DNA from 2 places in the Pandoraea sp. NPDC087047 genome. Region 2 is predicted to be linked to the other one. Evidence: riboswitches for the same ligand, from Rfam matches in the RefSeq annotation. Region 2 holds a riboswitch; the other holds the start of a gene.
What was found. Region 2 has a riboswitch for cobalamin ahead of cobW (cobalamin biosynthesis protein CobW). Riboswitches for the same ligand answer to the same signal wherever they lie in the genome.
Positions count from the first base shown of each region.

Region 1: another riboswitch for cobalamin. It lies ahead of ACIPHM_RS08955 (TonB-dependent receptor plug domain-containing protein); the one in region 2 lies ahead of cobW (cobalamin biosynthesis protein CobW).

Region 1 is NZ_JBIUZU010000004.1:206,062-220,756, forward strand. Features, by position in the region: gene ACIPHM_RS08935 (acyl-CoA dehydrogenase) at 1-845, shown strand, start outside; RNA gene ssrS (6S RNA) at 977-1,157, opposite strand; gene ACIPHM_RS08945 (cell division protein ZapA) at 1,192-1,503, opposite strand; gene ACIPHM_RS08950 (hypothetical protein) at 1,500-1,811, opposite strand; cobalamin riboswitch at 1,901-2,153, shown strand; gene ACIPHM_RS08955 (TonB-dependent receptor plug domain-containing protein) at 2,309-4,315, shown strand; gene ACIPHM_RS08960 (FecCD family ABC transporter permease) at 4,343-5,338, shown strand; gene ACIPHM_RS08965 (ABC transporter ATP-binding protein) at 5,335-6,159, shown strand; gene cobT (nicotinate-nucleotide--dimethylbenzimidazole phosphoribosyltransferase) at 6,271-7,350, shown strand; gene ACIPHM_RS08975 (adenosylcobinamide-GDP ribazoletransferase) at 7,347-8,216, shown strand; gene cobC (alpha-ribazole phosphatase family protein) at 8,207-8,806, shown strand; gene ACIPHM_RS08985 (cobalamin-binding protein) at 8,833-9,789, opposite strand; gene ACIPHM_RS08990 (hypothetical protein) at 10,055-10,222, shown strand; gene ACIPHM_RS08995 (hypothetical protein) at 10,433-10,660, opposite strand; gene cobD (threonine-phosphate decarboxylase CobD) at 10,937-12,019, opposite strand; gene cbiB (adenosylcobinamide-phosphate synthase CbiB) at 12,025-13,005, opposite strand; gene cobU (bifunctional adenosylcobinamide kinase/adenosylcobinamide-phosphate guanylyltransferase) at 13,012-13,578, opposite strand; gene ACIPHM_RS09015 (cobyric acid synthase) at 13,619-14,695, shown strand, end outside.
Region 2 is NZ_JBIUZU010000003.1:444,430-459,124, reverse strand. Features, by position in the region: gene cobG (precorrin-3B synthase) at 1-847, shown strand, start outside; gene ACIPHM_RS07575 (precorrin-8X methylmutase) at 844-1,473, shown strand; gene ACIPHM_RS07570 (precorrin-2 C(20)-methyltransferase) at 1,470-2,201, shown strand; gene cobJ (precorrin-3B C(17)-methyltransferase) at 2,198-3,934, shown strand; gene ACIPHM_RS07560 (HoxN/HupN/NixA family nickel/cobalt transporter) at 3,980-5,038, opposite strand; gene ACIPHM_RS07555 (VWA domain-containing protein) at 5,196-5,834, opposite strand; gene ACIPHM_RS07550 (ATP-binding protein) at 5,882-6,973, opposite strand; gene cobN (cobaltochelatase subunit CobN) at 6,988-10,794, opposite strand; gene cobW (cobalamin biosynthesis protein CobW) at 10,814-11,911, opposite strand; cobalamin riboswitch at 12,080-12,369, opposite strand; gene cobA (uroporphyrinogen-III C-methyltransferase) at 12,611-13,765, shown strand; gene cobO (cob(I)yrinic acid a,c-diamide adenosyltransferase) at 13,773-14,375, shown strand; gene ACIPHM_RS07525 (cobyrinate a,c-diamide synthase) at 14,378-14,695, shown strand, end outside.

The sequences.
Region 1 (14,695 bases), on a different contig from region 2:
AGCATGCGGTGGCGTATGCGCGCGATCGTCTGCAAAGCCGTCCGGTGGACGGCTCCTCGCGCGAGGCCGTGACGATCATTCATCACCCCGACGTCAAGCGCATGCTCATGACGATGCGCGCGCTGACCGAAGGCGCGCGCACACTCGCTTACGTTGCGGCCGCGCAGGCCGATATCGGTCACCACGCGGCTGACGACGAAACGCGCAAGCGTGCGCAGGCCGTCTACGAATTCCTCGTGCCGATCGTGAAGGGCTGGGGCACGGAGATGTCGCTGGAGGTGGCGAGCCTCGGCGTGCAGGTGCATGGCGGCATGGGCTTCATCGAGGAGACGGGGGCGGCGCAGTACTACCGCGACGCGCGCATTCTTCCCATCTACGAAGGGACGACGGCGATTCAGGCAAACGACCTGATCGGCCGCAAGACGCTGCGTGACGGTGGCAAGGTGGCGCGTGAACTGTGCGAGCAGATCGAGGCAACGGAGAACGAATTGCGTGCCGCGGGGGGCGTTGCGCAAGCCGTGGCGGAACGTCTGGCGAAGGGCCGCGCCGCGTTGACGATCGTCGTCGACTATGTGCTCTCGAACACGCAGGACAATGCCAATGCCGTGTTCGCCGGCAGCGTGCCGTATCTGAAGCTCGCGGGCATTGTGCTGGGGGGCTGGCAGATGGGACGTGCGCTGCTCGCGGCGCAGAAGCTGCGAGATCAGGATCCGTCGTTCTACGATGCCAAGATCGGCACCGCCCGATTCTTCGCGGATCACATCCTCACGCAGGCACCGGGCATCGCACAGGCAATCACCGAGGGCGCCGACTCGGCACTGTCGCTGAACGAAGCACAGTTCTGATGGCTGAGCGCGTCTCGCGAAACAGCAAAGGCGACCTGCGGGTCGCCTTTGCTTTTGTGTGACGCGGGAGGAATGGGGACGCTGCCGACCGACGAAAAAAAACGGCACTGCGCGAACGCAGTGCCGTGTATTGGGTCCCCGCCTCAGCCGCTAAGCCGGCATCCTGAACCGAAGGTTCAAGGTGGTCGCGGTTAGTAGCGCTTTGGGTTCATCAGACTAAGTGACGCTCACGCCAGCACTACAAACTTCCGCAACCTGCAACAGATCATTGGTTCAAGGAATCTATGACTTTCGCGAACCAGGCAGGGAAAACTAACTTTTTGAATCGGACGGCTGTCGGTGCCTTTCAGTTTTGATACTGATCGATCACAGCGCTCAGTCGTTCGTCCATGCCTTGAATTCTACGCTGAATTTCTTCGGCAGGGAATGCTTGTCCTGCAGCAATGCTTTTTTCCAACGCTAGCAATTCGGATGCCAGGCTCAACGCTGCCATGACGGCAATCCGATCGGTGCCACGCACGCTGCTCTGTGCACGAACCTTGCTCATCTCGGCATCGACGCGCGACACGGACGCGAGCAGGTCGGCTTCGTGTTCCGGCGGGCAGGCGAGCCGGTAGGACTGTTCGAGAATATGAACTTCGAGCTGCTTGATCGTCATGCGTTTTCTCCACCGGGGGTACCGAGCAGATCCATCTGACCCTCAGCGGGGTTTTGCGTCGGAAGCTTTTCCAGGATGGCGTTCAGGCGAACCTGTGCCTCGTCGATCTTGGCGGCCAGCTGGTCGCGTTGCAGACGCAAGGCGTCGCGCTCGGTGCGCAATTGCTCGATGGCAGCGCGGGTTTCGTCGCATTCGGCGCGCGCGCGGTCGAGTTCCGCGAGCAACGCTTGATTATGTTGGTGAAAACGTTGGCTGATGACAACCAACTGTTCCATTTTGTCTGTGAGATTGTCGAGATCGGTGAGCATCGGGCTGCGTCCTCTTGATTGCCCTACATTCTAACGGAATCGGCGGCCAATGCCCGACGAACGAGCATTGACGCTCGTCCGAATGGCCCCTACACTTGCGGCACTTTGGTGCTCGCGCACGCCCTCCCGGCATGCGCAGTTAAACGGGAAACAGGGAGCCGCGTCCCCACACGGGCTGGCCAACCTGTGCTGCCCCCGCAACGGTAAGTCATTCTTTCGGCCCGAAAGGTTTCCGAAAACGCACTTCGCCTCCATCGCCACTGTGTGCCATGCGCATGCGGGAAGGCCGGTCAGGTGCGACGATGACCAGCCCGGATACCGGCCAAGTGAGTGGGGATCAAAGCCACGCCGCCCGGCGCAAGCCGCAGGTGGTGTGTCGTCGTTTTCATGTGTCGATGCATCGCATCCGTGACGTGTCACCGGCGCTCCCCGTGCGCCAGCGGCCCGCGGGGGATCGGGTCCAGGCAATAAGAAAACTACGGAAGTCACACCAGATCATGCGCTCCCACGTTCGCGCGATGGCGCTGCACGCGCCTGCTTTTGCACGTCTCGCTTCGGCACCCGCCGCCTTTGTTCCCGCCCCACGCCATCTGGCCATGGCTGCCGCCATGTTTGCCGCAAGCGTTGGCGCACACGCGCAGTCGGCGCAAGCTGCCGATGCACCGGCGGCTGCGGCCGCTGCGGCGGTTGCCGCCACCCATGTCGCGAATGCCACCGGCAATCCCACGGCTGCTCAGCTCAAGACGACCGTCGTGACGGCGTCGCGCACGGAGCAGAAACTGGCCGACACGCTGCCCGCCACCTCGCTCATCACCCGTGAGGACATCGAACAAAGCCAGGCGCAGGATCTGCCGACGCTGCTGCGCGGTCAGGCCGGCGTGGAAATCGTACAGAACGGTGGTTTCGGCACGTCGGCCAGCATTTTCATGCGAGGGGCGAATTCCAATGCCTCGCTGGTGCTTATCGACGGTGTGCCGGTGAGCTCTGCGACGTCGGGTACGACCAACATCGCACAGATTCCGGTGTCGCAGATCGACCACATCGAAATCGTGCGCGGCAACGTGTCGGCGCTTTACGGCTCGCAGGCCGTGGGCGGTGTGATTCAGATCTTCACGCGCAAGGGCGACGGCGGCCCGCCGCGTGCCTATGCGGAAGTCGGCTACGGCACGAACAACACGACCCAGGCCAACGCCGGTATCGCCGGTTCGTTCGATGACGGCAAGACGCGTTTCTCGCTGGATGTCTCGCGCTTTCACACCAACGGCATCTCGGCCGTCGACCCACGTTTCTACCCGAAAGCGAACCCCAACCGCAACGGCGACGACAACACGAGTGTCACCGCGACGCTCTCGCGAAAACTCGGCGATACGTGGGAAGCCGGCGTGCGTCTGTTCCAGAGCGATGGCAGCTATAGCTACGACAACCCCAGTGGCAAGCGTCCAACCGATCTGAACGACAGCGATACGCGCGTGCGCCAGATTTCGGGGTACGTGAAAGGTAACGTCACTGACAAGTGGAGCACGCGCTTCACCGTCACGCAGGGCGACGACTACAGCTACAACTATCTGAACGGCAATGGTAACGGCAATTTCCACACGTCCAGCAATCAGATCGATTGGGCGAACGAATATGCGTTCATGCCCGATCAGAAACTCATTGCCGGATACACGCGTCTTGAACAGACCGTCGACACCAACAGTCCCCTCGGCCACAACAATCGCCACGTCGATTCGGGTTACCTGGGCTATGAAGGCACGTTCGGCAAGCATCAGTTCCAGGTGAACGTGCGTCGTGACGCGTATTCGGACTTTGGCGGTGCGAACAGCTACTGGCTGGGTTACGGCTACCACCTGACAACGCAGTGGAAGCTGCTGGCCAATGCGTCCGATGGTTTCCGCGCGCCGACGTTCAACGATCTGTTTTACCCGAACTACGGGAACCCGAACCTGCAGCCCGAGCGTTCGATTTCGAAGGAGCTCGGCGTGCAGTTCAATGGTGGCGAACGTCTGGGGCTGGTCCGACTTACCGGGTTCCAGACCAATTACACGAACCTGATTCAGTCCGCCACCATCGCCCCCGGTGTGTCGCAGGCGTCCAATGTGGCCAACGCTCGGGTGCAGGGCCTTGAGCTGACGTACACCGGCCGCCCGCTCTTCGGCGTCGACGTGCGTGCCTCGCTCACGCGCCAGAACCCGACCGACCTCGATGCCAACAAGACGCTCTCGCGCCGCGCCAGGCAGTACGGTTCGGTCGGCTTGTCGAAGGCGTTCGACAAGTTCACGGTCGGCGGCGATGTCTTCTACAGCGGCGAGCGTTACGATACGGCGGGTCAACACCTTGGGGCCTACACGCTTGTGAACCTGCAGGCACGCTACGATATCGACAAATCCTGGTACGTTTCGACGCACCTGGACAACGTCTTCAACAAGAACTATCAGACGGCCTATGGCTACAATACCCTCGGGCGCGCAATATACGTCTCGCTCGGCTGGAAGCAGTTCTGACGACGTCCCGGCGGGACGTGACGTGGCATGACGCTGCGCCGCGCTCTCGCCATCTGGACGGGATTGGCCGGCGTTGCGCTGGCCGTTCTCGTGGCGTCGCTTATGCTGGGGAGCGTGCCGGTCTCACTGCGTGAGATCGGTGCGCTCGCGCTCGGCCACGACGCCGGTCTCGCGGGCGATGTGGTCTGGCGCCTGCGCCTGCCGCGTGCGCTCGCGGCGTTCGCCTGCGGCGGCCTGCTCGCCGTGGCGGGCACCCTCATGCAGACCCTGCTGCGCAACCCGCTGGCCGACCCGTACGTGCTGGGCATCTCCGGCGGTGCGGGCGTGGCAGCGCTGGCCTCGCTGGCGCTCATGCTGCCCTTTTTCTGGGTGCAGACGAGTGCCTTCGCCGGCGCACTCGCCGCGATTGCCATTGTGATGGGGCTCTCGCACCGTAGCTTCCTGCGTCCCGGCGATCAGGACAGCAGTACCAAACTGCTGCTGACCGGCGTGATGATGGCCGCGGGCTTCGGCGCCCTTTCCACCCTGATTCTCACGCTTGCGCCCGACGCGAGCCTGCGCGGCATGCTGTTCTGGCTCACGGGCGATCTGAACGGTGTCGACCGTGCGTCGTTGCCGCTGATCGCGCTTGGCGTGACGCTGCTCATCGTGTGCCCCGTCGCGCACCGATTGAACGTGCTGCTGCGCGGCGAAGCCGTCGCACAGGCCGTGGGCGTTGCCGTCGGACCATTGCGCGCGCGCATCTATCTGGCGGCGTCGCTCGCCACTGCCATCGCCGTTACCACGGCGGGCAGCATCGGTTTCGTCGGCCTCGTCGTGCCTCACATCCTGCGTCTGCGTTTCGGTAACGATCAGCGCATGCTGCTGCCCGCCGCGGCGCTCGCGGGGGGGGCGCTGCTGATGCTGGCCGATCTGGTCGCGCGCACCGTCATCGCGCCGACCCAGTTGCCCGTCGGTGTCATCACAGCGTTGATCGGCGTGCCGGTCTTCCTGTGGCTTCTCTCACGCAGGGTGATCCGATGAGCGCGCCGCTGCTGCAAACGCATGCCCTGACGCTGCGTGCGGGCGAGCGTGTGCTCGTCGACTGGCTGGATCTCGCCATCGCGCCGGGCGAATACTGGTGTCTGGCCGGCCCCAACGGCGCGGGCAAGACGACGTTGCTCGGCACGCTCGCCGGACTGCGTCCCATCGACGAAAAATCGCAGCGCGACGCGACTATCACCGCCAGCGGCCGCGTGGAGATAGGCGGCAAGGCGCTCACGCAGTGGCGTCCCGCGCCACTGGCCCGGATACGCGCGCTGATGCCGCAGCAAACGCGCGACGCGTTCGGCGCCACCGCGCTCGAAGTCGTGCTGGCCGGACGCCATCCATACCTCGCGCAAGGCCGCTGGGGCGCGTGGGAGTCGGACGACGACATCGCCGCCGCGAGCGCGGCGCTCGCGCAGGTCGGTCTCGAAGCCTTCGCCTCGCGCGACGTCACCACGCTCTCGGGCGGCGAGCGTCAGCGCGTGTCGCTCGCGGCGGTGATCGCGCAAGCCGCGCCGTTACTGCTGCTCGACGAACCGGTGTCGCATCTCGATCTGCATCACCAGATCGACGCCCTCGAATTGCTCGCGCGTCACGCTGAACGCACGGGTTGCGCAGTCATCTTCTCGTGCCACGATCTGAATCTCGCGCGACGCTTCGCCACGCATGCCTTGTTGCTCGACGGCCGTGGCGGCTGGCGCGCGGGCCCGGTGCGGGACGTGCTCTCGGCCGAGCATTGCAGCGGCGCCTTCGGTTATCCGCTGCGTTTGATTCGCGATGGCGACGACGAGGCGCTCGTGCCCGTCCGGCGCGTCTGACGCAGGATGAAACGCCATGAAGTGAAACGAAGCGCAGGCGTACACTCCCATCCGCGTGCCGGTCGTTTCCGGCATGTTTGACTTGGCTTTATCGATTCAGGACGTTCCCGCATGACCGCTTTCAGCCCTTTGCTGGCAGAACTCTTCAACATCGCCGCCCCGTCGACGGCGATGGACGCATCGCTGCGACACGCCATCGACATCAAGACGAAGCCGCCCGGCAGCCTCGGGGCGCTGGAAGACGTGGCGCATCGGATCGGCCGGATTCAGCAGAGCGCGACACCGGAACTCGCGCGCGCCGCGATGCTCGTGTTCGCGGGCGATCACGGGGTCGTGGCGGCCGGCGTGAGCCCTTATCCGCAGGCCGTGACGGCGCAGATGGTGCTCAACTTCCTGCGCGGCGGCGCGGCCATCAACGTGTTCTGCCGCGCGAACGGCATCGAGATGGAAGTCATCAACGCCGGTGTTGCGGCCGACTTCCCGTCGCATGCATCGCTCGTCGACATTCCCGTGGCGCGGGGCACGCAGAACTTCCTCGACGCGCCTGCCATGACCCGCGAGCAGCTCGAGACGGCACTCACCGCAGGCGCCGCACGCGTGGTGACGCACGCGCAGCGCGGCACGCGCATGATCGGCTTCGGCGAGATGGGGATCGGTAACACGTCGGCTGCGGCGTGTCTGATGCAGCGTCTGACGGGGTTGCCGCTCGCGGCCTGTGTCGGACGCGGCACAGGGATCGATGACGCCGGGCTCGCCCGCAAGGCGGCCGTGCTGGAGCGGGCACTGGCCGCGCATCCGGTGACGGGCGACGCCGATCCGCTGGATACGCTGGCGACCTTCGGCGGCTTCGAGATCGCCATGATGACGGGCGCCTACCTCGCCGCCGCGAAGCTCGGCCTCGTCATCGTGGTCGACGGTTTCATCAGCACGTCGGCCCTGCTGGTGGCCGCACGCGTATCGCCGGCGGTGCTCGATTACTGCGTCTTCGCCCACGCGTCGGACGAAACGGGCCATCGCGCCATGCTCGACGCGCTCGGCGCAAAGCCCCTGCTGCAACTGGGCCTGCGGCTTGGCGAAGGCACGGGTGCCGCGCTGGCCATGCCGTTGATTCAGGCCGCCGCCGCGTTCCTGCGCGAGATGGCGACTTTCGAAGGGGCGGGCGTGAGCGATCGCGAGGCCGTGAGCGAATGACGACGCCGTCCCCCGATCCTTCGTACGACGGTGAGCCGCACGCTGCACCGGGCACGCACGATCTTGCTGCGCAGGATCAGGAGCGTCCGGCGCAAACGTTCGGAGGATTCCGGGGGCAGTGGCGGCTATTCCTGAGCGCGCTCGGATTTTTCACCCGCGTGCCGATTCCGCAGTGGGTCGGCTACTCCCCGGCGCAACTGAACGCTGCGACGCGCTACTTCCCGCTCGTCGGTGTGTTTGTCGGTGCGCTGGTGGCCGTGTTGACGGTGGCGATGGGCCATCTCTGGTCGCCGCCGCTCGCCATTGCGCTGGGGCTCGGCGTGAGCGTGCTGCTCACGGGCGCTTTTCACGAAGACGGGCTGGCCGATGCCGTCGACGCGTTCGGTGGCGCGTTCACGCGCGAGCGCGTGCTGGAAATCATGCACGACTCGCGCATCGGCACTTATGGGGCGGTGGCATTGTGGCTGGCGCTCGCCGTCAAATGGCAGGCGCTCATCGACATTCAGGCATCGATCGGGTGGGGCGGATTCGCCGTGGTGCTGGTCGGCGCGCACGCGGCCAGCCGCAGCATGGCAATCAGCTTGCTGCGCACGCTCGATTACGTCCGCCCGGAAGGCAAGGCCAAGCCGGTGGCGCAGCGGCTGAGCGTCGCCGGGCTGATGTTCGGCGTGGCGTGCAGCGTGCCGTGGTGGCTGTGGCCGGACTGGCGCGCGGGCGTAACGGGGGCGATGGTGCTGATCGTGCTTCGCGCGGGCCTCATCCGGTATCTGCGCCGGCGCCTTGGCGGCTACACCGGCGACACGCTCGGCTTCGCGCAGCAACTCGGTGAACTCGCGTTGTACCTCACGGTGTGCGCATGGATCTGATCCTGATGCGTCACCCGCCGCCGGAGGTGGCGACGAACGTCTGCTATGGCCGCACCGATATTGCGCCGCTGGCCGCTGGCTTCGACGTCGCCCTCGCTGCGATGCACGCGCGTCTGGGCCGCGTGCTGGGCGAGCGCAAACCCACGGTGATTCACAGCAGTCCCTTGCGCCGCGCGCGAGTCGCCGCGACCGTCATGGCAGACAGGTTCGGCGTGCCGCTACAGGTGGACGAGCGTCTTGCCGAGATGAATTTCGGCGATTGGGAACTGCGCGCTTGGGATGACATCGACCGAAGCGCGCTCGACGCGTGGGCGCAGGATGTCGCAGGATTTTCGCCGCCCGGTGGCGAGTCGGCGCGCGACGTCGCCTTGCGGATGGAGGCGTGGGCGCAAGCGTTGCGCGCTCAGGCGTCGCGAAGCGATGACGTGCATGTCGTTGTGGCCCACGCCGGTCCGATCCGTTTGCGTACGGCAACGGCATTGGGCCTGCCGACGACGGCATGCCTGTCGTGGGCACTCGACTTCGGTGGCCTCTGTCATCTCCATATCGCCGACGACGGCCAGACGCGTCTGATTCGCTGGAACGCCTAGACCGTCTCCCCGACGACTTGCGGTGCTTACTGTGCCGCTGCCGTACGCCGCGAGCGCGCGATGTCGAGGTCTTCGCACATTGCGCGCGCGCCATCGAGAATGCGCGGACCGGGACGGTTGATGAGATCGCCGTCGATACCGAACAGATTGTTGTGAGCCACCGCCGGAATTTGCGGCCACTTGCGCCAGCTATCGAGCGTGGCGAGCGGTTTGTCGGACTTCGTCGCGCCCGGCGTTGCCGTGAACATCGCCTCCGGACGCCTGGCCAGCACCGCTTCGACCGACACACGCGGCACGAGCGCCGGTTCGTCGGCGAAGACGTTCACACCGCCGCACAGCCGGATGACGTCGCTCACCAAATGCGTGCCGTTGAGCGTCATGAGCGGTTGCGTCCACACCTGATAGAACACCGAGACCGGCGTGCGCGACGCGTATTGCTTGCGAAGCGCTTCGTATCGCGCGCGGAACGCCTCGGCAGACGCCTGCGCCTTCGCAGGCGTTCCCATCAGCGTACCGAGCGTTTCGATGGCCGCCGGCAGATCGGTCAGATGCTTCGGCTCCGAATAGAACACCGGCAGCTTCAGTTGACGCAGCGCTTCGACCTGACGCTGCGAGTTGCCGTGCATCCACACGACGAGCAGGTCGGGCTTGAGCGCGAGGATACGTTCGAGATCGAGCGCGCTGTTATCGCCCACGCGCGGCAGACGTTGCGCGGCTTCGGGATAGTCGGCGTACTTCACCACGCCCACGACCTTGTCGCCTGCCCCCGCGGCGAACAGCAGTTCCGTCGCGTGCGGCGAGAGGCTCACCACGCGCTGCGCCGGGGCCGGCAGGGTGACGGTCGCGCCGCTGTCGTCGTTGACCGAGACGGCGGCGTGGGCGCTCAGGGCGCCGAGCGAGGTGAGACCCGCGACGCAGCAGAGGATGAGGGCAAGCGCGCGGCGCCGGGAACGGTGGCGCTGGGCCGGGAGATTGGGCAACATCGACATCGGGACGAGCGCGGCGGGGCGGTGAGGGGGGGAAGGATCGGCGGAGATCGGAAACATCGAAAAGTGGGATCATTCCCGCCACGGACTCGCCATTTTCGGCGGGATGCGACCGCGCGACAAGGGTTTGCGCCGCGAGGCGGCTGAATTGCTGGCTGAACCGATGTCACGCAATAGCAGTCGAACGATGCGTGACATGGTATCGGATCGTAGACTGGAAATACACCCGGCCAGCGAGCGCGGGATTTGAGGAGTGGAAGTCGTGAAGCGAAATTTCGGAATGATCTGCGCGCTGGCGCTGGTGGCAATGCTTGGCGCGTGTGCCGGACCGGGCGGTTTGGGGGCGTCGTCGAGTGCATCCGGCGTGTCCGGCTCGAGTAAAGTCGAGGCATATGGCGTCATCGACGGCGGCGTGACGCTGGTGAAGTAAGTCACACCCGCGGGCGAGCTGCCCGCAGCGCCGGGATTGCCGGGATCACCCTGTATACGACCGCGCCCCCTGACTCCGGAGAGTTCAGGGGGCGCGGTTTTTTTTCGTAGTGCCAGACGTTACTGGCGCGTGACTAAGGCACGTGGGTGGTCAGCGCATTGTTGAGCGGACCGGAATCCGCGACAGTGTCTGGCCCACCGATCTGCTGCGTTAGTTGGACGCCGGCGCCGGTGCTTCTGCACCTGCGTCCGATGCCGGAGCACTCATGGCAGCGCCTGCATCGCTGGCCGGCGTCGAATTATCTGCCGGGGCAACCGCCGGGGCCGATGCCGACGTGTCGGCGGCCGGGGCAGCCGATTGATCTTCCTTCTTCGTGCAACCCACTGTCACGATGGTGGCGGTCAGGAGGGTAGCGAGCAACAGAGGCAGTTTTTTCATTTGGTCGTCCTTTTAATTGGGGAAAGCCCTTGCGAAAGAACCTTCAGTCTAGCGGCGCCCTTCGGCGATGACTGTGTGCATTTGTTGCAGAAATGCTTCAATTTGTAACGAAAATGGCAACAACGCTGGGCTTTTTAATACGGCGTAAGCGTCAGACCTCGGCGCGTGCTGCCATTCGGAAGCATAACGGGGAAATTGGATGGCCTTCGCCCCTCGCAGTTCCCAAAAAGTTTGTTCGGATCTCTGTACGTCGTATGCGTATATTCGGCGATCGACCTATTCGACGTCCACGCCTGTGCGGGATGGCGCAATGGCTGCCGAAGCGGGCAAGGGGGGCAAGGTCGCCAGGGCGGCTTGCAAGCGCTGCCATTCTGCTTCGTTCGACGGCAGGCCCAGGCGCAGGCTGGGCAGCGTGGTCGTCAGTCCCGTCAGCGTGACGGGGCGAGCGTCGAACAAACGCGTCCAGACGCCCTGCGCGGCCAGTGCCTCGTGCCACTGCGCAGCACGGGCATGCGGTGTCCAGGCGAAGAGCGGCGTGCCAAGGGCGGGCCAGCCATGCGAGCGCAACAGCGCCAATAATCGTTCACCCTCGCGCAACAAACGTTCCCGAGCCGCGCTTTGCCACGCGGTATCGCATAACGCTGCTCGCACGGCGAACCTTGCCGGGCCGCTGACCGTCCACGACCCCAGCCGCGCGTCCAGACGCTCGGCAAGCCCCTGCGGGCACAGCGCGAACCCGGCACGGATGCCGGCCAGCCCGAAGAACTTGCCGACCGAGCGCAGTACGACGAGGCCGTCTTCGCCCACCTGAGGCGTCATCGATTCGTGGGGGGAGACGTCGGCAAAGGCTTCGTCGACGATCAGCATGCCGTCACGCCTGGCCAGCACACCTTGCCATCGTGAGAGCGTCTCGCGCGAGACACAGCGCGTCGTCGGATTATCGGGATTCACCCAGACGAGATAGTCGACGTCGGGCACGTCCGCCTCCGGGCCGGGCCACGGCACGAGCGTATGCCCGGCCTGCACGAAGGCCGGCGCGTACTCGCTATAGGTGAGCGACGCGACAGCAACGCGTCCCGGGCGCAGTAACGCAGGCAGCGCACGAATGACGGCCTGCGACCCGGCGCACGGCACCACGGACCCGACGGGCACGTCGTAGTAACGCGCGGCAACGTCGCGCAGACCGTCGAAGGCGTCGGGCAGGTCGCGCCATGCGCTCGCGGGCGGCATTGGCACCGGATAGCCGTTCGGATTGATGCCGGTGGAAAGATCGAGCCAGTCTTCGCGTGCTCGTCGATATCGGAGGATGGCTTCGCCGAGATTCCCGCCGTGACGGGGGACGATGGCTGACATTGACATGAGGGTTACAGCAGGGTGATGGGCATGGCGTCGGCTTGCGAGGCGGCGAACAGCGCCAGCGCGCCGCTGACGATCAGCCACATCCACATGGACCGGGAGATGAGGCGCCAGGCGGCGCGAATGTGCTTGGCGGACGGCTCCATGCCGCAGCCCAGCGGCGGGCGGGTTTCCCATTCGCCGTGATAGCGCGCCGGGCCGCCCAACTGGACGCCGAGACTCCCGGCGCCTGCGGCCATGACCGGCCCCGCATTGGGACTCGACCATGCGCTGGCCTGCTTGCGCCAGCACTCGATGGCGCGGGCGACGTCGCCGAAAATCGCGTAGCTCGCGGCGGTCAGACGCGCGGGAATCCAGTTGAGAACGTCGTCGATGCGCGCCGCCGGGCGGCCGAAATACAGAAACTTGTCGGTGCGATAGCCCCACATCGCGTCGAGCGTGTTGGCGAGCCGGAACAGCACGACGCCGGGGGCGCCCGCGACGGCGAACCAGAAGAGCGCGCCGAAGATGGCGTCGTTGCCGTTCTCCAGCGTCGATTCGACGGCCGCCCGCGCGAGGTCGGACGCACTCGCGTCCTCGGTGTCGCGCGAGACGATGCGGGCGGTCAGCGCGCGCGCCTGCGGCAGATCGCCGTCACGCAGCGCGCGGGCGATGGGCATCACGTGCTCGCGCAGGCTGCGGGCGCCCAGCGCGGCGTACAACGCGAGCGCTTGCCAGACGATGCCGCCCCAGCCGGGCAGGAACGTGAGCGCCCAGGCGATCAGCACGGGGATCACCAGCATGATTGACCAGGCCCAGGTGCCGCGCGTCATGGCGCTGAACGGCTTGTCGCGCACCGCGGGGTCGTTGAGCCATGCTTCGACTCCATTGGCAACGTATCCGAAGCCGACCAGCGGGTGCCAGCGGCGCGGCTCGCCGAGCCAGGCGTCGAGCAGCACGCCGATCAATGCGGCGAGCCAGAGCGATTCGGGGGCGAGTCCGGTGAGCATCGGCGATTATCCTTTGACGGCCATCGGCAGGCCTGCGACGACAAAACGCACTTGCGGCGCCAGCGCTGCGACCCGCTGGTTGAGGCGTCCGAGTTCGTCGACATAGCGGCGCGTGATCGAACCCATCGGGATCACGCCGAGCCCGATTTCATTGCTGACGACGACGAGCTTGCCGGGCAGCGAGACGAGCGTTGCCGCGAGCGTGTCGACGACGTTCTGCCACTGTTCGTCGTTCGCCGGGCCTTCCGGGTGATCGTCCGGCGGACACAGCCAGCCGGCGAGCCACAGCGGCAGGCAGTCCACCAGCACGCAACGGCCGTCGCGAGCGACATCGCGCAAGGCGCCCGCCAGATCGCGGCCGACTTCGAGCGTCTCCCAATGCGCGGGGCGGCTGTCGCGATGATGCGCGATACGCGCGCGCATTTCGGGCTCGTCGCTCACGGCGGCCGTCGCGACATAGGTGACAGGCAGGCGGCTCTGTGCGGCGAGACGTTCGGCAAATGCACTTTTGCCGGAGCGTGCGCCACCGAGCACGAAAGTCAGGTCGGGAATCGTTGGATCGAGGTCACTCATGGGCGATATTGTACGAGCGCCCGATGCGATAATCCGCGTCATGAGTGAAATCCCTGTCAATTTCGAAGCGCACGCTCGCCGCGGCACCCTGATGATTCAGGGCACGTCCTCCGACGCGGGCAAGAGCACGGTGGTCGCGGGCCTTTGCCGTCTGCTGTATCGCGACGGCGTGCGCGTCGCCCCCTTCAAGCCGCAGAACATGGCGCTCAACAGCGCCGTGACCGCCGACGGCGGCGAAATCGGACGCGCCCAGGCGCTCCAAGCGCAAGCGGCTGGCGTGACCGCGCATACCGACTTCAATCCCGTGTTGCTCAAACCGAGCAGCGACCGGGGCGCGCAGGTCATCATCGGCGGCAAGGTGGTGGCCGATCTCGATGCGCGCGCCTATCAGGCGTACAAGCCTCGCGCGATGGCTGCGGTGCTGGCGGCGTACGAGCGCTTGCGCGCGGGCTATGACGCGGTGCTCGTCGAGGGCGCGGGCAGCCCGGCCGAGGTGAATCTGCGTGCGCGCGACATCGCCAACATGGGCTTCGCCGAAGCCGTCGATGCCCCGGTGTTGCTCGTCGCGGATATCGACCGGGGTGGCGTGTTCGCGCAATTGCTCGGCACCCTCGCGTGCCTGTCGGATAGCGAACGCGCACGCATCAAGGGCTTCATCATCAACCGGTTTCGCGGCGATCCGTCGTTGCTCACGAGCGGTCTGGCGTGGGTGGAGACGAAGACGGGCATTCCGGTGCTGGGCGTGCTGCCGTACCTGCACGGCCTGCATCTGGATGGCGAGGACATGCTGCCCGGCGAGCGTCACAAGGCGGCCAGCGGCGAGACGCGTTTGCGTGTGGCCGTGCCGGCGCTGCCTCGCATCAGCAATCACACCGATTTCGACGCCTTGCGCGCGCATCCCCAGGTCGATTTCCGTTACGTGGGCGCGGGCGAAGCGTGGCCCGCTGCCGATCTGGTGATCCTGCCCGGCAGCAAGCACGTGCGCGCCGATCTGGCGTGGCTGCGCGCGCAAGGCTGGGCGCCGGCGATCGCACGGCATCTGCGCTACGGCGGCAAGGTGCTGGGGATCTGCGGCGGCTTGCAGATGCTGGGTACGGCGATTCACGACCCGCTCGGC
Region 2 (14,695 bases):
ATTTGCGGGACAACCCACCACGACACCCGGCGGCGCACTCGCTGCCGTGCGGTCAAGCGATGTCCCCGCGGTGGTGCAAGCGTTACTGCACACCTTCATCGATCTCGCGGCCGCCGATCACCGGCGCATGCGCGACCTCCTCCAGGTGCAATCCGCCGACGACATTGCCGATCGCGCGGCCGCGACCGCCGGTGTGACATTGCAACGCAACGCCGCCGTGCGTGCGTGGCAACGCGCTGCGGCAACCCCGCTGCGCAGGTTCGGCGCGTGGCCCCAACGTGGCACCGGCGATGCCGGCATGTGGTACGTGGGCGCTCAGGCGCCGCTGGGCCGCATCGACGCCCCCACCTTGCGCGCCATCGCGCAGCTCTCGCTCTCATACGCAGGCGGCAGTTTTCGCCTCACGCCATGGCAAGGCGTGCTGATTCCCGACGTACACGAACGCAACGTGCCGCACGTAGAACGAGAACTCGATCGTCTCGGCATGATTCGCGACGCTCAGGCCCCGCTGGGCCGGTTGATCGCCTGTACCGGTTCGACGGGATGCGCCAAAGGGGCGGCCGATACGAAGGGCGATGCCCGTGAGCTCGCGGCACGCCTGCACACCGGCCTGGAAGTCCACCTGAGCGGATGCTTGCGCTCATGCGCGGCGGCGCACCGTGCACCCTGGACACTGCTCGCCGTCGGCCCGGCGCGATATGACCTGTACCGCCGCACGCCCGGTCGCGCAGGACTCGGCCATCGTCCGGACGACGCCACCCGCTTCGGCAAACGCCTCGCCACCCAAATGACCATCGAAGACATCGCGCTTCGACTCAACCAGCAAGACCGGAACACCCTGCCATGATTGATTATGTCCGCGACGGACAAGCCATCTACCGCGAATCGTTCGCGACGATCCGTGCCGAAGCCAACCTCTCGCGCATCCCTGCCGACCTCGAAAAGCTCGCCGTGCGTGTGATTCATGCCTGCGGCATGGTCGATATCGTCGACGATTTGCAGTTTTCGGAAGGCGCCGGCACCGCCGGGCGCAACGCACTGCTCGGTGGCGCACCGATCCTGTGCGACGCGAACATGGTCGCGTACGGCGTGACCCGTTCGCGCCTGCCCGCGTCGAACCCCGTGGTATGCACGCTCACCGACCCCGGCGTGCCGGATCTCGCCCGCACGATGGGCAACACCCGTTCGGCCGCCGCACTCGAGTTGTGGCGTCCGCAGTTGGCAGGCAGCGTGGTCGCTATCGGCAACGCGCCGACCGCCCTCTTCCATCTGCTCGACATGCTCGATCGGGGTGCGCCGCGTCCCGCGCTGATCCTCGGGTTTGCCGTGGGTTTCGTCGGTGCCGCCGAATCGAAAGCCATGCTGGCCGCCGACAGCCGCGGCGTGCCCTACGTGACCGTGTCCGGACGCCGCGGCGGAAGTGCCATGGCCGCCGCCGCCATCAACGCTTTGGCATCGGAAATCGAATCATGACGACACCCGGAAAACTCTACGGTATCGGCGTGGGTCCCGGAGACCCTGAGCTGCTCACGCTCAAGGCGCTGCGCCTGCTGCAGGCCGCCCCCGTCGTCGCGTATTTCGTGGCCAAGGGAAAGAAGGGCAATGCCTTCGGCATCATCGAAGGGCATTTGCTGGATTCGCAGACCCGCATGCCGCTCGTCTACCCCGTGACGACCGAAGCGCTCGCGCCACCGCTGTCGTACGAGGCCGTGATCGCAGACTTCTACGACACGGCCGCCGCACTGGTCGGCGAACACCTGCGTGCGGGCCGCGACGTTGCCGTCGTTTGCGAGGGCGATCCGTTTTTCTATGGCTCGTACATGTATCTTCACGACCGGCTCGCCGAGCACTTTGCCGTCGAGGTCGTGCCCGGCGTCTGCTCGATGCTTGGCGGCGCGGCCGTGCTTGGCACCCCGCTCGTGTATCGCAACCAGAGCCTGTCGATCCTCTCGGGCGTGATGCCCGAGGAGGAACTGCGCCGCAAGCTGGCCGACACCGATGCGGCCGTGATCATGAAGCTCGGCCGCAACTTCGAGAAGGTGCGTCGTGTGCTCGACGACCTGGGTCTGGCCAGCCGGGCGCTATACGTCGAACGAGCGACCATGCCGAATCAGCGCATCGTGCCGCTCGCGCAAGTCGATCCGAGCGCTTCGCCGTATTTCTCGCTTCTCGTCGTGCCGGGGCAGAAATGGCTGGGATGAACACCCCGTTGCCAACCTCGGCAGCGCCTGCGATCGTTGTGCTGGGCCGCAGCGCCCTCCCTACGGCGCGACGTCTTCAGGCAAGTTTGCCGAACGCCACCCTGCACGGGCTGGAGAGCCGCGTGGGCGACGAAGCCGACGTGCGCTTTACACAGCTCGGCGAGCATCTCCAGGCGCTCTATGCGCGCGGTACCCCGCTCATCGCGCTGTGTGCGGCGGGGATCGTCATCCGCTGCATCGCCCCGATGCTGAGCAACAAAGGAACGGAGCCTCCCGTGCTGGCGGTGGCGGAAGACGGCAGTGCAGTGGTCCCGCTGCTGGGCGGACTCGCCGGCGTCAACGTGCTGGCGCGTGACCTGGCGCAGACGCTGGGCATCGCCCCGGCCATCACGACAAGCGGCGAACTGCGCTTCGGCACCTGCGTGCTGAACCCGCCCGAGGGCTACGTGCTCGCCGACCTTGAGCAGAGCAAGCATTTCGTCTCCGACCTGCTGTCCGGCGAAACCGTGCGCATCGACGGCAACGCCCCCTGGCTTGACGACACCGCCTTGCCCCGCGCCGAAACGGCGGCCTTGACGATTCGCGTCACCCCCTTCGTCTCGAACCACAATCGCGACGCGTTGGTGATTCACCCTCGCAGTGTGCTCGCCATCGTTCCCGAGACACAGGCCATCGGCGCGCAACAGGTGCGCGAAGCACTGTCGGCACAGGCACTGTCACCGCACGCGCTGGCCGCCGTCGTCGCGCCCGATTCGCTGATGGGAAATCCGCAGACGAAGGCCGTCGCGGACGAACTGGGCGTGCCGTTACGTTTTGCTGCGGCAGCAGCGCTGGAGGGGGAGGACGGAGAGCGTTGGCTGACGACGACGCTCGGCCCGGATCTCGACATTCGGCGTGACGCCAATCAAATTCGGCTCGTGCGGGCACCTGCGCCGATCGATCCGTCCCGGGTTGGCCGGGCGCGCGGCACGCTGACAGTCATCGGCCTCGGTCCCGGCGATGTCGGGCTGCGGGTGCCGGAAGCGAGCGCCGCCCTCGCCGCGGCGACCGACATTCTCGGCTATGCCACCTACGTGAAGATGGCGGGCCCGTTTCGCGACACGCAGCGGGTGCACGCCACGGACAACCGCGAGGAATTGCTGCGCGCGCGTCACGCCTTCGAACTCGCCAGCGAAGGCAGGCACGTCGTGGTCGTGTCGTCGGGGGACCCAGGGGTGTTTGCGATGGCAGCGGCCGTACTCGAAGCGCTGGACATCAGCACCGATCCCGCCTGGAGACGGGTCGATCTGCGCATCGTGCCGGGTATCTCCGCGGCCATGGCGACGGCCGCGCAAGCCGGTGCGCCGCTCGGTCACGATTTCTGCCTGTTATCGCTCTCGGACAACCTGAAACCATGGCGCATCATCTGCGAGCGGTTGCAGCATGCCGCCCAGGCGGATCTCGTCATGGCTTTCTACAATCCGATCTCCCGTGCCCGGCCGTGGCAGTTGGGCGAGGCGCTCGACATCGTGCGCCAATGGCGCACACCGGACACTCGCGTGGTACTCGGGCGCGACATCGGACGCCCCGGCGCAACCCTCATCAACACGACGCTGGGCGAGTTGCGCCCAGAACAGGTCGACATGCGCACGATGGTCATCATCGGCTCGTCGACCACACGCGGTGTCGATGGCGGCCCGCACGGGGAGTGGATTTACACGCCCCGCTGGTACGGCGAGCCCGGCAAGCGTTGAGGCTATGGATCTGAAGGGGTAGGCGGCGTAGGCGGCGTAGGCGGATCACGACGCCGATTCGGCCACACCGAGTTCGTCGTACCCCTTCGCCCGATAGATGACGAACGACACGAGCCACGACAGGATGAACACGCCGATGATGACGAAACCGAGATTGTTGAAGTTCTCGTTGAGTTCGCCGATCACGTCCCAAAACCCGCCCGTCAGCGCGTACTTGTTCTGGAACATGCCGAGCGTCTCGATACCACCGATCAACATCGCAACGACCACCGACACCAGCGTGATCGTCAGGTTGTAATAGAGCTTGCGAATCGGACGCACAAAGGCCCACTCGTAGGCGCCCAGCATCAGAATGCCGTCGGTGGTGTCGACAAGCGTCATGCCTGCTGCAAAGAGTGCGGGGAACACCAGCACCACGCCGATCGACACGCCGTGCGCCGCCTGACTCGCGGACAACGCAAGCAGACTCACCTCTGTCGCAGTGTCGAAGCCGAGACCGAACAGGAAGCCCAGCGGCAGCATCCACAGCGGGTGCGACACCAGACGAAACATCGGGCGGAACAGGCGAGCCAGGAAGCCACGGTTGTTCAGCAGGATGTCGAGATCGTCGTTGTTATAGGGCAGACCGCGACGCACCTTGTTGAAGGCACGCCACACACCACGCAGGATGAAAATGTTCATCGCGGCGATCAGGAACAGGAAAGTCGCCGAGATGCTGGTGGAAATGATGCCGCCCACATCACGCCATGCCTCGACCCGGTTTTGCAGCGCAACGGCCGCCACGGCCACGCCTGCCGCCACGAGCAACACAACGGCCGAATGGCCCAGCGCGAAGAAGAAACCGACGCAAACCGGGCGCTGCCCGTCCTGCATGAGCTTGCGGGTCACGTTATCGATGGCGGCGATATGATCGGCGTCCACCGCGTGCCGCAGGCCGAAACCCCAGGCGAGCACGCCGGTGCTCAGCAACAGGGGATCGCCGGCAAATGCGATGTAGGTCCAGATCCAGGCGCCGACATTGAAAGCCGTGAGCAAGGCATACATGCCGCCGACACGGCGACGCAACCGACCCGAGGGCGATGCGGTTTGAACGAAAGTGGACATGCAGATTTATCCTGAGGTCAAGGCTGTCCTTGCAACGGGCAACCCGCGTGCGAGTTGCTTGCGCCACGAGGAACCATCAGCACAAAAGGTTAGTCGTCAGCGCCGATCGACGTCAATTTCCGGACGGCCCGGCACCCTCGCCTGTTGTTTCGTCCCGTCATTGTTCCGTCCCCAATTCATACCGGGCGATCTCGTCCAGATGCACGCATTCGGCGCCCCATGCGAGCGCGAGTCGTTCGCTGCCGCCGAGCGTGATTCGTCCCCGCTCGCAATCGACCACTACCACTCGGTCTGCTGCGGATGGTCTCGACGGAATATCGTGCAGACGGCCGTCGGTCAGCACCCACAACACACGCACTTGCGACGCGTGACGTCGTCGGGCCTGATCGAGCAGACGCGTCGCGGCGGCCACACCGGCCGGCAAAGGCGTGCCGCCGCCACCGCCAATGGGCTCGATCCAGCGCTCGTTCCACCAGCGCGGCACAGCCGGCCCGAACAGCACCTCGGCACGATCGCCGCCGAAGCGAATCAGCGCGACGTCGGAGCGCTCTCGCGCCAGCCGGTTGAAGCTATCGAGCAGCCACCCTTTCGCCTGCGCAAGACTCGCGAGCATCGACGCTGACCCGTCGAGCACGAAGCAATGCAGCACACTGCTCGCCGCCTCGTGCCCGACAAAGCGCAGGTGCGTTTTGTCCAGACGGCGTGCGCCTTTGCACGCCAACGTGGGTCCCCAGGCAATGTGCGGCCCGACTCCAGACGTCTCGCCTCGCCGCTTGCGACCTCTCGCCCCGTCCAACCATCGGGAACCGCCGGGTGCTCCGGTGGTGGCGTCATCCCGATGGCTCAGCGTTTTTTTGCCGAAAGCGGCACCACGTCCTTGACGCGTGTCGTGCCGACGGGCTCGGGCGGCAGATAGCCCCAATCCGGGGCCTCTTGCGCAGACGTGTTCGCGGCCTCGGGGGCCTGACCTGCATCGCCTGCCCCATGTGCATCGTGTGCGGTGCCGCCGGCGCCGCCCGCGTCTCGTGACGGGTTCGCCTCGGACGGTGGCGCATGCCGCCGATGCCGCAGCACGGCCTCAGCCACGCGCTCGACATGCGTGCGCGTCACCGTCGCCGACGCTTCGAGCGCCGCCAGCGCCCGCGCCGCACGCAGCATGATGAGATCCGCGCGCATGCCGTCCACCTGTGCTGCGATGCACAGCGTGCTCACGGCGTCGTGAACGTCATCGCCGATCTCCACGGAAGCGAGTGCGGCGCGCGCGTCGAGAATGCGCTGGCGCAGTTGCTGCTGCGCGCTCGCATGGCGCGCGTGGAACGCGACCGGATCGAGATCGAAGTCCAGCCGTGTCTTGACGATCTGCTGGCGCACCTGCGGATCGAAGCAGTTTTCGAGCGCCACCATCAGCCCGAAGCGATCCAGCAACTGGGGACGCAACTCACCCTCTTCGGGATTCATCGTGCCGATAAGCGTGAAACGCGCAGCATGACGATGCGAGACGCCGTCGCGCTCAACGATATTGACGCCGCTTGCCGCCACATCCAGCACCACATCGACGAGGGCATCGGCGAGCAGATTCACCTCGTCGACGTACAACACGCCGTGGTGCGCACGCGCGAGCAGGCCCGGCGAGAACTTCACGCCACCGCCACGCAATGCCTCGTCGATATCGAGCGTGCCGATCAGGCGCGCTTCGCTGGCACCGAGTGGCAGGGTCACGAAATGGACGCTGGTGGCTTCGGGCGCTTCGGCCGAAGCTGGCAACAAATCGGCAAGCGAGCGCGCCGCCGTCGATTTGGCGGTGCCGCGCGGGCCACAGATCAGCACGCCGCCAATCGACGGATCAACCGCGACCAGCAGCAAGGCTTCGCACAACGACGCCTGACCGATCAGTGCCGTCAATGGAAACGGCGGGGGCAGCGCAATGGATTCCATATCGATCTTCCGGGTCACGACGATCTCCGTTCGACTTCCTGTCCGGCCGCGAGCAGATGCGCCTCGATTTGCTCGCGATACGCGCCGGGCGTCTGCCACAGGCCACGGCCGATCGCTTCGAGCAAGCGCTCGCAGACGGCCCGCAGCGCATGCGGATTGTGTTGCTGCATGAATTCGCGGGTGTTCGCATCGTTCAGGCAGGCATCGGTCACGAGCCCGTACTGATGGTCCGAAATCACACGCGCGGTCGCGTCATAGCCAAACAGGTAATCGACCGTTGCCGCGATTTCGGCCGCGCCTTTGTACCCGTGCCGCTTTACGCCGTCGAGCCATTTTGGATTGACGACGCGCGAGCGGATCACCCGGGCGATTTCCTCGCTCAGCGGACGAATGCGCGGGGCATCGGGACGGCTGTGATCCGCGTGATAAATCTCGGGCTGCCGCCCCGAAAAATGCCGCACGGCGGCGGTCATGCCGCCCTGGAACTGGTAGTAATCGTTCGAGTCGAGCACATCGTGCTCGCGATTGTCCTGGTTCTGCAAGACAACGTCGATGCTGGCCAGACGCGTCGCGAACGCCCCATGCGCCTGCTCGCCGGAACCGCCCTGCGCATAGGCATAGCCGCCGGATTCCCGATAGGCCAGCGCCAGATCCTCGTCGGTCTGCCACAGCCCGTTATCGATCATTTGCTGCAAGCCTGCGCCATACGTGCCGGGCCGCGAGCTGAACACGCGCCAGCCCGCACGCTTGCGTGCGTCGGCAGGATCGAGCCCGCGTGCGATCCATGCATCGCGTTCGCGCAGCACGCGAGCGCGGATCGGATTGATCTCTTCGGGCTCGTCGGCGAGTTCGGCCACCGCCTGCACCGCCGCGTCGAACAGATGCATGACGTTCGGAAACGCATCGCGGAAGAAACCGGAAACGCGCAGCGTCACGTCGATACGCGGCCGCTCCAGTCCGCCCGGCGGCAGGATCTCGAAGTCCGTCACGCGATGACTGCCCGCGGCCCACTTCGGCCGCACACCCAGCAGCGCAAATGCCTGGGCGATGTCGTCGCCCCCGGTGCGCATCGTGGCCGTTCCCCAGACCGACAGGCCGATGGCGCGGGGATAATCGCCGTGCTCCTGCAGGTGACGCTCGATCAACTGACGCGCCGACTTCACGCCAAGTGCCCACGCCGTCTGGGTGGGAATCGCGCGCGTATCGACGGAGTAGAAGTTGCGTCCCGTGGGCAGCACGTCGGGCCGGCCGCGCGATGGCGCCCCGCTCGGTCCCGGCGGCACGAACCGGCCTTCGAGGCCACGTTTGAGATGTCGCAGCTCTTCGCTGCCGCAGGCGTCCAGACTCGGCAGGACATCTTCACGCGCGCGTGCAAGCACGACGCGCGTCTCGGGCAGGTCCTGCGTTTGCCGATCCATCGCGGGGTCGTCTGCGTTGCCGAGCGTCTCGAGCAAACTCGCCGCCAGCAGTTCGAGCCGCTCGCGCGTATCGCCCTGGTGACGCCACGGCGCATCGCTGACCTGCGCCAGCCGTTGCGGACGCGGTCCTTGCCACGGCGTCGACCATTCGGCCTTCAGCGGATCGAATTGATCGGCGATCTGTAAATCCCGGGCCAGCGCGTCGATCAGGCTCGCGTCGCGGCCCTGACCGCTGCCGACCGGAAAACGCATCAGCGCGAGCAGCGTGTCGCGACGCTCGCGTCCCGCCGGCGAACGCCCGAAGACGTGCAGACCGTCGCGAATCTGCGTCTCCTTCAGCTCGCACAGCCACGTGTCCACGCGCGTGAGCAATTCGTCTTCGGCATCCGCATCGTCGGGCACCGCCAGACTCAGCTCTTCATGCAAACGATGGCGCACGATGGTCTCGAGAATCGTGCTGCGCAACAGCTTCGCGCGGCGCGCGTCGACCATCAGCGCTTCGTAATACTCGTCGACCTGCCGCTCCAGATCCTGCAACGGGCCGTAAGACTCCGCGCGGGTGAGCGGCGGCATCAGGTGATCGATGATGACGGCCTGCGCACGCCGCTTGGCCTGACTGCCCTCGCCGGGATCGTTGACGATGAAGGGATAGAGGTGCGGGGTCGGGCCAAGCGTCAGATCGGGCCAGCAACTGCCGGCCAGCGCCACACTCTTGCCCGGCAGCCATTCGAGACTGCCGTGCTTGCCGACGTGTACGACAGCGTCGACGCCGAACGTATGACGCAGCCAGAAGTAGAACGCGAGATAGGCGTGCGGCGGCACCAGTTCGGCGTCGTGATAGCTGGCGTAATCGCCTTCCACACGCGAGCGGGACGGCTGGATGCCGACGAACACGTTGCCGCATCGCCAGCCGGCGATCGTGAAGCGTCCCTGCCGAACGGTCGGGTCGCTCTCAGCCGTCCCCCAGCGCTCGTTCAGCGCATCGCGCACGTCCGCCGGCAGTTTCGCGAACTCGGCCAGATAATCGTCAAGCGCGTAGCTCTGGAACGCCGGGCGCAGGTCGCGCGTCTCGGGATCGTTCGTCACACCGCGCGTCAGGCGCGCCATCAGCGCATCGCCGCCCTCCGGCAATGCGTCAACGCGATATCCCTCGTCGCGCAGCATCGTCAGGATCTCGACGACCGACGCCGGCGTATCGAGTCCGACGCCATTGCCGATGCGCCCCTCGCTCGCGGGATAGTTGGCCAGCACGAGCGCGAGCCGCTTCTGCGCGTTCGGTTGCGTGCGCAGGCGGCACCAGCGACGGCTGAGTTCGGCGACGAAGTCGACGCGCTCCCTGTCCGGCTGATAGCGCACGACGTCGACTTCTGTGTGCTTGCAGCGGTAGTCCAGTCCCTTGAAGCTGATCGCGCGCGTAATGATGCGGCCGTCCACTTCGGGTAACGCCACATGCATTGCGATATCGCGTGAATTGAGGCCCTGGTTGTCCTTGACCCAATCGTCGCGATTGCCGCCACTGAGAATGACCTGCAACACGGGCGCATCGCTGCCGAACACCTGCGACTGCTTCGGGTCTTCCGGCGTTGACGTCGAGAAAGCCGTGGTGTTGAGCACCAGCCCGACGTCATGCGCCTCGCACAGCCGGTGCACCACATCGAGGCTCAACGCGTCCTTGAGCGACGTGATGGCAATCGGCAGCGGATTCAGGCCGCGAGCCGTCAGCGCATCGATCAGCGCATCGAACACCACGGTATTGGCCGCTTGCAGATGCGCGCGATAGAAAAGGATGGCGACGACAGGCGCACCGGCGTGCCAGCAGGCCTGCCAGTCGGCAATCGTCGCGCTATGGGTTTTCGGATGGTAAAGCGTGGCATTCGGCACGGGCACCGGCAGCGGCGGTTCGTCTCCCCAACCGAGTGCCTGCCAGGCGATGGCTCGCAAGAAGGCTTCGGCGTTGACCGGGCCGCCCTGGCGCAGATAACGCCACAGGCGTGTGCAGAACGCCGGGCTGGCGGTGCTCAGCGCCGTCAGGTTCGGGTCTTCCTGCAGGTCGCCCGAGAACATCACGAGCATCTGGCCGCGACGCTCCGCCAGTTCGACGATGCGCTCGATCCCGTACGGCCAGTACGCTTCCCCGCCCAGATGATCGACCACCACGACGCGCGCATGTTGCAGCACGTCGTCGATATAGAAATCGACGGAGGCCGGTTGCCGCAGGTAGGTAACATTGGCGAGCCGCAAGCTCGGGAAATCGTCGCCAAGCCGCTCGACGACACTCGCCAGCAGCGACAACGTCGTGTCGGCCGAGCTGAGCACGACGATGTCGGCCGGACGCTGGTCGATGCGGATCACGCCGGCGGCGTCGTCGACAAAGCCGCCGGGGACCGTGCGTAACAGATGCATTGGAGGCTTCGCCTATGCGTCAGACCGACGCTAAGGGAGCACGCTGCGCAGCGCCCAGGGCGGCATCGAATTCGCGCTGGAGCACGTCCGCATCGAGGTCTTCGCCGATCAGCACGAAGCGGCTGCCGCGCGCTTCGCCTTCACGCCAGTGGCGATCGAAGTAGCTATCGAAACGCTGGCCGACGCCTTGAATGACGAGGCGCATCGGCGAGCCCGGCAGCGTGGCGAAACCCTTGGCGCGGTAGATCGTGTGGTTCTGGACCAGTTGGCGCAACGCGGCGACGAGCGTGTCGCGCGAGGCCGGTGAGGCCGAGGCCGACACCATGACCGAGTCGAAATCGTCGTGGTGGTGATCGGCATCGTCCGCCGAGCCATGATGGTCGGGGCGCTGGTCGATCGTTTCCTCGGAGGCCGAGTTCAGACCCAGCAGCACGCTCAGGTCGAGGCTGCCGTTGCTCGCCGGCACGATCTTCACGTGCGCGGGCAGTTCCTCGCGAAGCAACGCTGTCACGGACACTTGCGCGGCTTCGTCGAGCAAGTCGGTCTTGTTGAGCACGACCAGGTCCGCCGCGCTCAGTTGATCTTCGAACAACTCGTGCAGCGGCGATTCGTGATCGAGATTCGGATCGGCCTTGCGTTGCTCGTCGACCGCGTCCGGGTCTTCGGCAAACTGACCGCTCGCCGTAGCTGGGCCGTCGACTACCGTAATCACCGCATCGACGGTGAAGCTATTGCGGATCGACGGCCAGTTGAATGCCTGCACCAGCGGCTTGGGCAGCGCCAGCCCTGACGTTTCGATCAGCACATGGTCAATCTGGTCACGTCGCTCGACGAGCGCCTCCATCACGGGGAAGAACTCCTCCTGCACCGTGCAGCACAGGCAACCGTTCGCCAGTTCGTACAGTTGGCCCTCGGTCTCCTGACCGTTTTCGTCGCATCCGATGCCACAACCCCGGAGGATTTCGCCGTCGATGCCAAGCTCACCGAATTCGTTCACGATGACGGCGACGCGCAAGCCGTTGTTGTTGGACAGGATGTGACGCAGCAGCGTGGTTTTACCGCTGCCGAGGAAGCCCGTAATCACGGTCACGGGGATCTTGCGCATGGAAGTCGACATGGAAATAGCAGAGCGTGGATTGACCATCTCATCCGGCAGGGTCTGTCCTCGGGCGCATGGCGTCTGGCCATGTCCGGCAAGGGACGGCTGCCGCCGGTGGCGACACCGCCGGTTCAGCGGATGAAACGCGACAAAGGTGAGGTATTGACTGCGCACCGCCTACCCGCAGTGCCAATCGTCTTCTCCGGCCGGTATCCGGGCTGACGAAAATGCCGCTTCACCTTCCCACGCCGCCGTCAATGGCTTCAGCGCAGTGGTCTCGCCCGGCAAAAACGCTTGCGGGGTTGAAGTCGGCCCGGCGCCGCATGACTGCGGCACCTTCGTTTTACCGTTGCGGGGGCAGCACAGCCAGGAGCCTCGCCGCTCACGATCGATTCGTGCCCGCGCGCTCCCTCTGTTTCCCGTTTAACTGCGCACGCCTGAACGTGTGCGCGAGCACCAGATTAGCCGCGAGTGTAGGTGCCGGATACGACCCCGTCAAGGCAGCGAACGGGCAATGGCCTGTGGTATCCTCGCCGCCAAAACCACAGTTCTGCATGGGCCCTCGCCTCGAGCGCCCATGTCTTTGCCCCCTGCGTCGTCTCGCAATATGATTCCTCGCCCCGACCCGCTTCCGGCAGCATCTTCCTGTCGCACGCCAGGTGTCGCCGCCCTCCCCGTCAGCCGTTCAAAGTCTTCGCCGCACGTGCGAGGCTACCGATGAGCCGCGCCTGGCTGATCGGTGCGGGCCCCGGCGATGCCGAACTGATTACCGTCAAGGCGATGCGGGCGCTGGCAGTCGCCGACATCGTGCTGGTCGACGATCTGGTGAACCCCGACATTCTTCAGATGGCAGGTGCGCACGCACAGATCGTGTATGTCGGCAAACGGGGCGGGCATGTCTCCACACCGCAGCACGACATCGTGGCCGTGATGCTGGAGCACCTGCGCGCGGGCCGAAGCGTGGCGCGCCTGAAAGGCGGCGATCCCTTTGTCTTTGGGCGCGGCGGAGAAGAGTTGCTGGCCTTGCAGACGGCGAGCATCCCGGTCGAGGTCATCAACGGCATCACCGCAGGCATCGCCGCGCCGACGACGATCGGTATTCCCGTCACGCACCGGGGGCTGGCACAGGGCGCGATCTTCGTGACCGGTCACAGCGCCGCAGACGCCGAACCGGATTGGCGGGCGCTCGCCGCGACGGGCCTGACGATCGTCGTCTACATGGGCATTCGTCGCCTTGTGGATATCACCGAGCAGTTGCTGCGTGCCGGTATGGCGCCGCACACGCCGTGTGCCGCTATCGAATCGGCCACGCTGCCAACGCAACGGCAGGTGTTGGCCACGCTCGATACCCTGCACGCCGAAGTGCGGGCTGCCGGCCTCGGCTCGCCCTCGATCATCGTGATCGGGAATGTCGTGTCGCTGGCGCCACCGAGCAACGCGCAGAGGCCCGCGCATGAGAGAACGTTGACGATCGGCCTCGGTTTTCGGGAAGGTGTCTCTGCCGATCAAATCGAAGCGGTCGTGCTCGACGCATTGGGCCCGCGTTCGCTGGACGAGGTTGCCACGATTGCCACGCTCGACAGGAAGCGCACCGACCCTGCCCTGACGACGTTCTGCCTGCGTCACAAGATTGCCTTGGCAGGATATTCGCCCGAGGCTATCGAGGCCTATCTCGATACCCGCCCCGAGCTACCGCGCTCAAGCACGGTATATGCACACACCGGTGTGCACGCCGTGTGCGAGCCCTGCGCGCTGCTGGCCGCGCCCGGCGGCAAATTGCTCCCGGAAAAATACGCCCGGGACGGCATCACGGTCGCCATTGCGACCCTGGCCGAACCGCACGACATGCCGCATAACGCACTCGCGGAGTAGACAACAGATGAAAACCGATAACGCATCCCACCAGCGCATGACCCAGCGACGTCGCGAAGGCCACGAAAAGAAGCAAGCGGCCGCGACGACGGAAAAAGGCCTGCTGATCGTGCACACCGGGAACGGTAAAGGCAAGAGCACGGCGGCCTTCGGCATGGCCGTGCGCATGCTCGGCCACGACCAGCGCATTGGCGTCGTGCAGTTCATCAAGGGCGCGCTGCATACGTCCGAGCGCGACTTCCTCGGCAGCCATGCGCAATGCGATTTCGTCACCATGGGTGACGGCTACACCTGGAACACCCAAAACCGCGACGCCGATATCGCGACCGCGCGCAAAGGCTGGCAGACCGCGGTCGGCATGATCGAAAGCGGCAACTACCGGATGGTGATCCTCGACGAGCTGAACACCGTTCTGAAGTACGAATATCTGCCGCTCGACGAAGTGCTTGGCGTGCTCACCGCACGTGGCCCGATGCAGCACGTCGTCGTCACGGGACGTCATGCCCCCGACGCGCTGATCGAAGCGGCCGATCTCGTCACGGAAATGCGACTGGTCAAGCATCCGTATCGCGAGCAAGGTGTCAAGGCGCAACAAGGCGTGGAATTCTGAACATGCCTGCGTGCCCTGCGTTGTTCATCAGCGCGCCGGCGTCGGGTCAGGGCAAGACCACGGTCACGGCCGGCCTGGCATTGCTTCACCGGCAGCAGGGGCGAAAGGTCCGGGTCTTCAAGACCGGCCCGGATTTTCTCGATCCGAAGATTCTCGAACGCGCGAGCGGCGCGCCAGTGCTCTCGCTCGATCTCTGGATGGTGGGCGAAGCGCAATGCCGGCGTCTGCTCGCCGACGCCGCGCAAGACGCCGACCTGATCCTGATCGAGGGCGTGATGGGGCTGTTCGACGGCACGCCCAGCAGCGCGGACATCGCCACG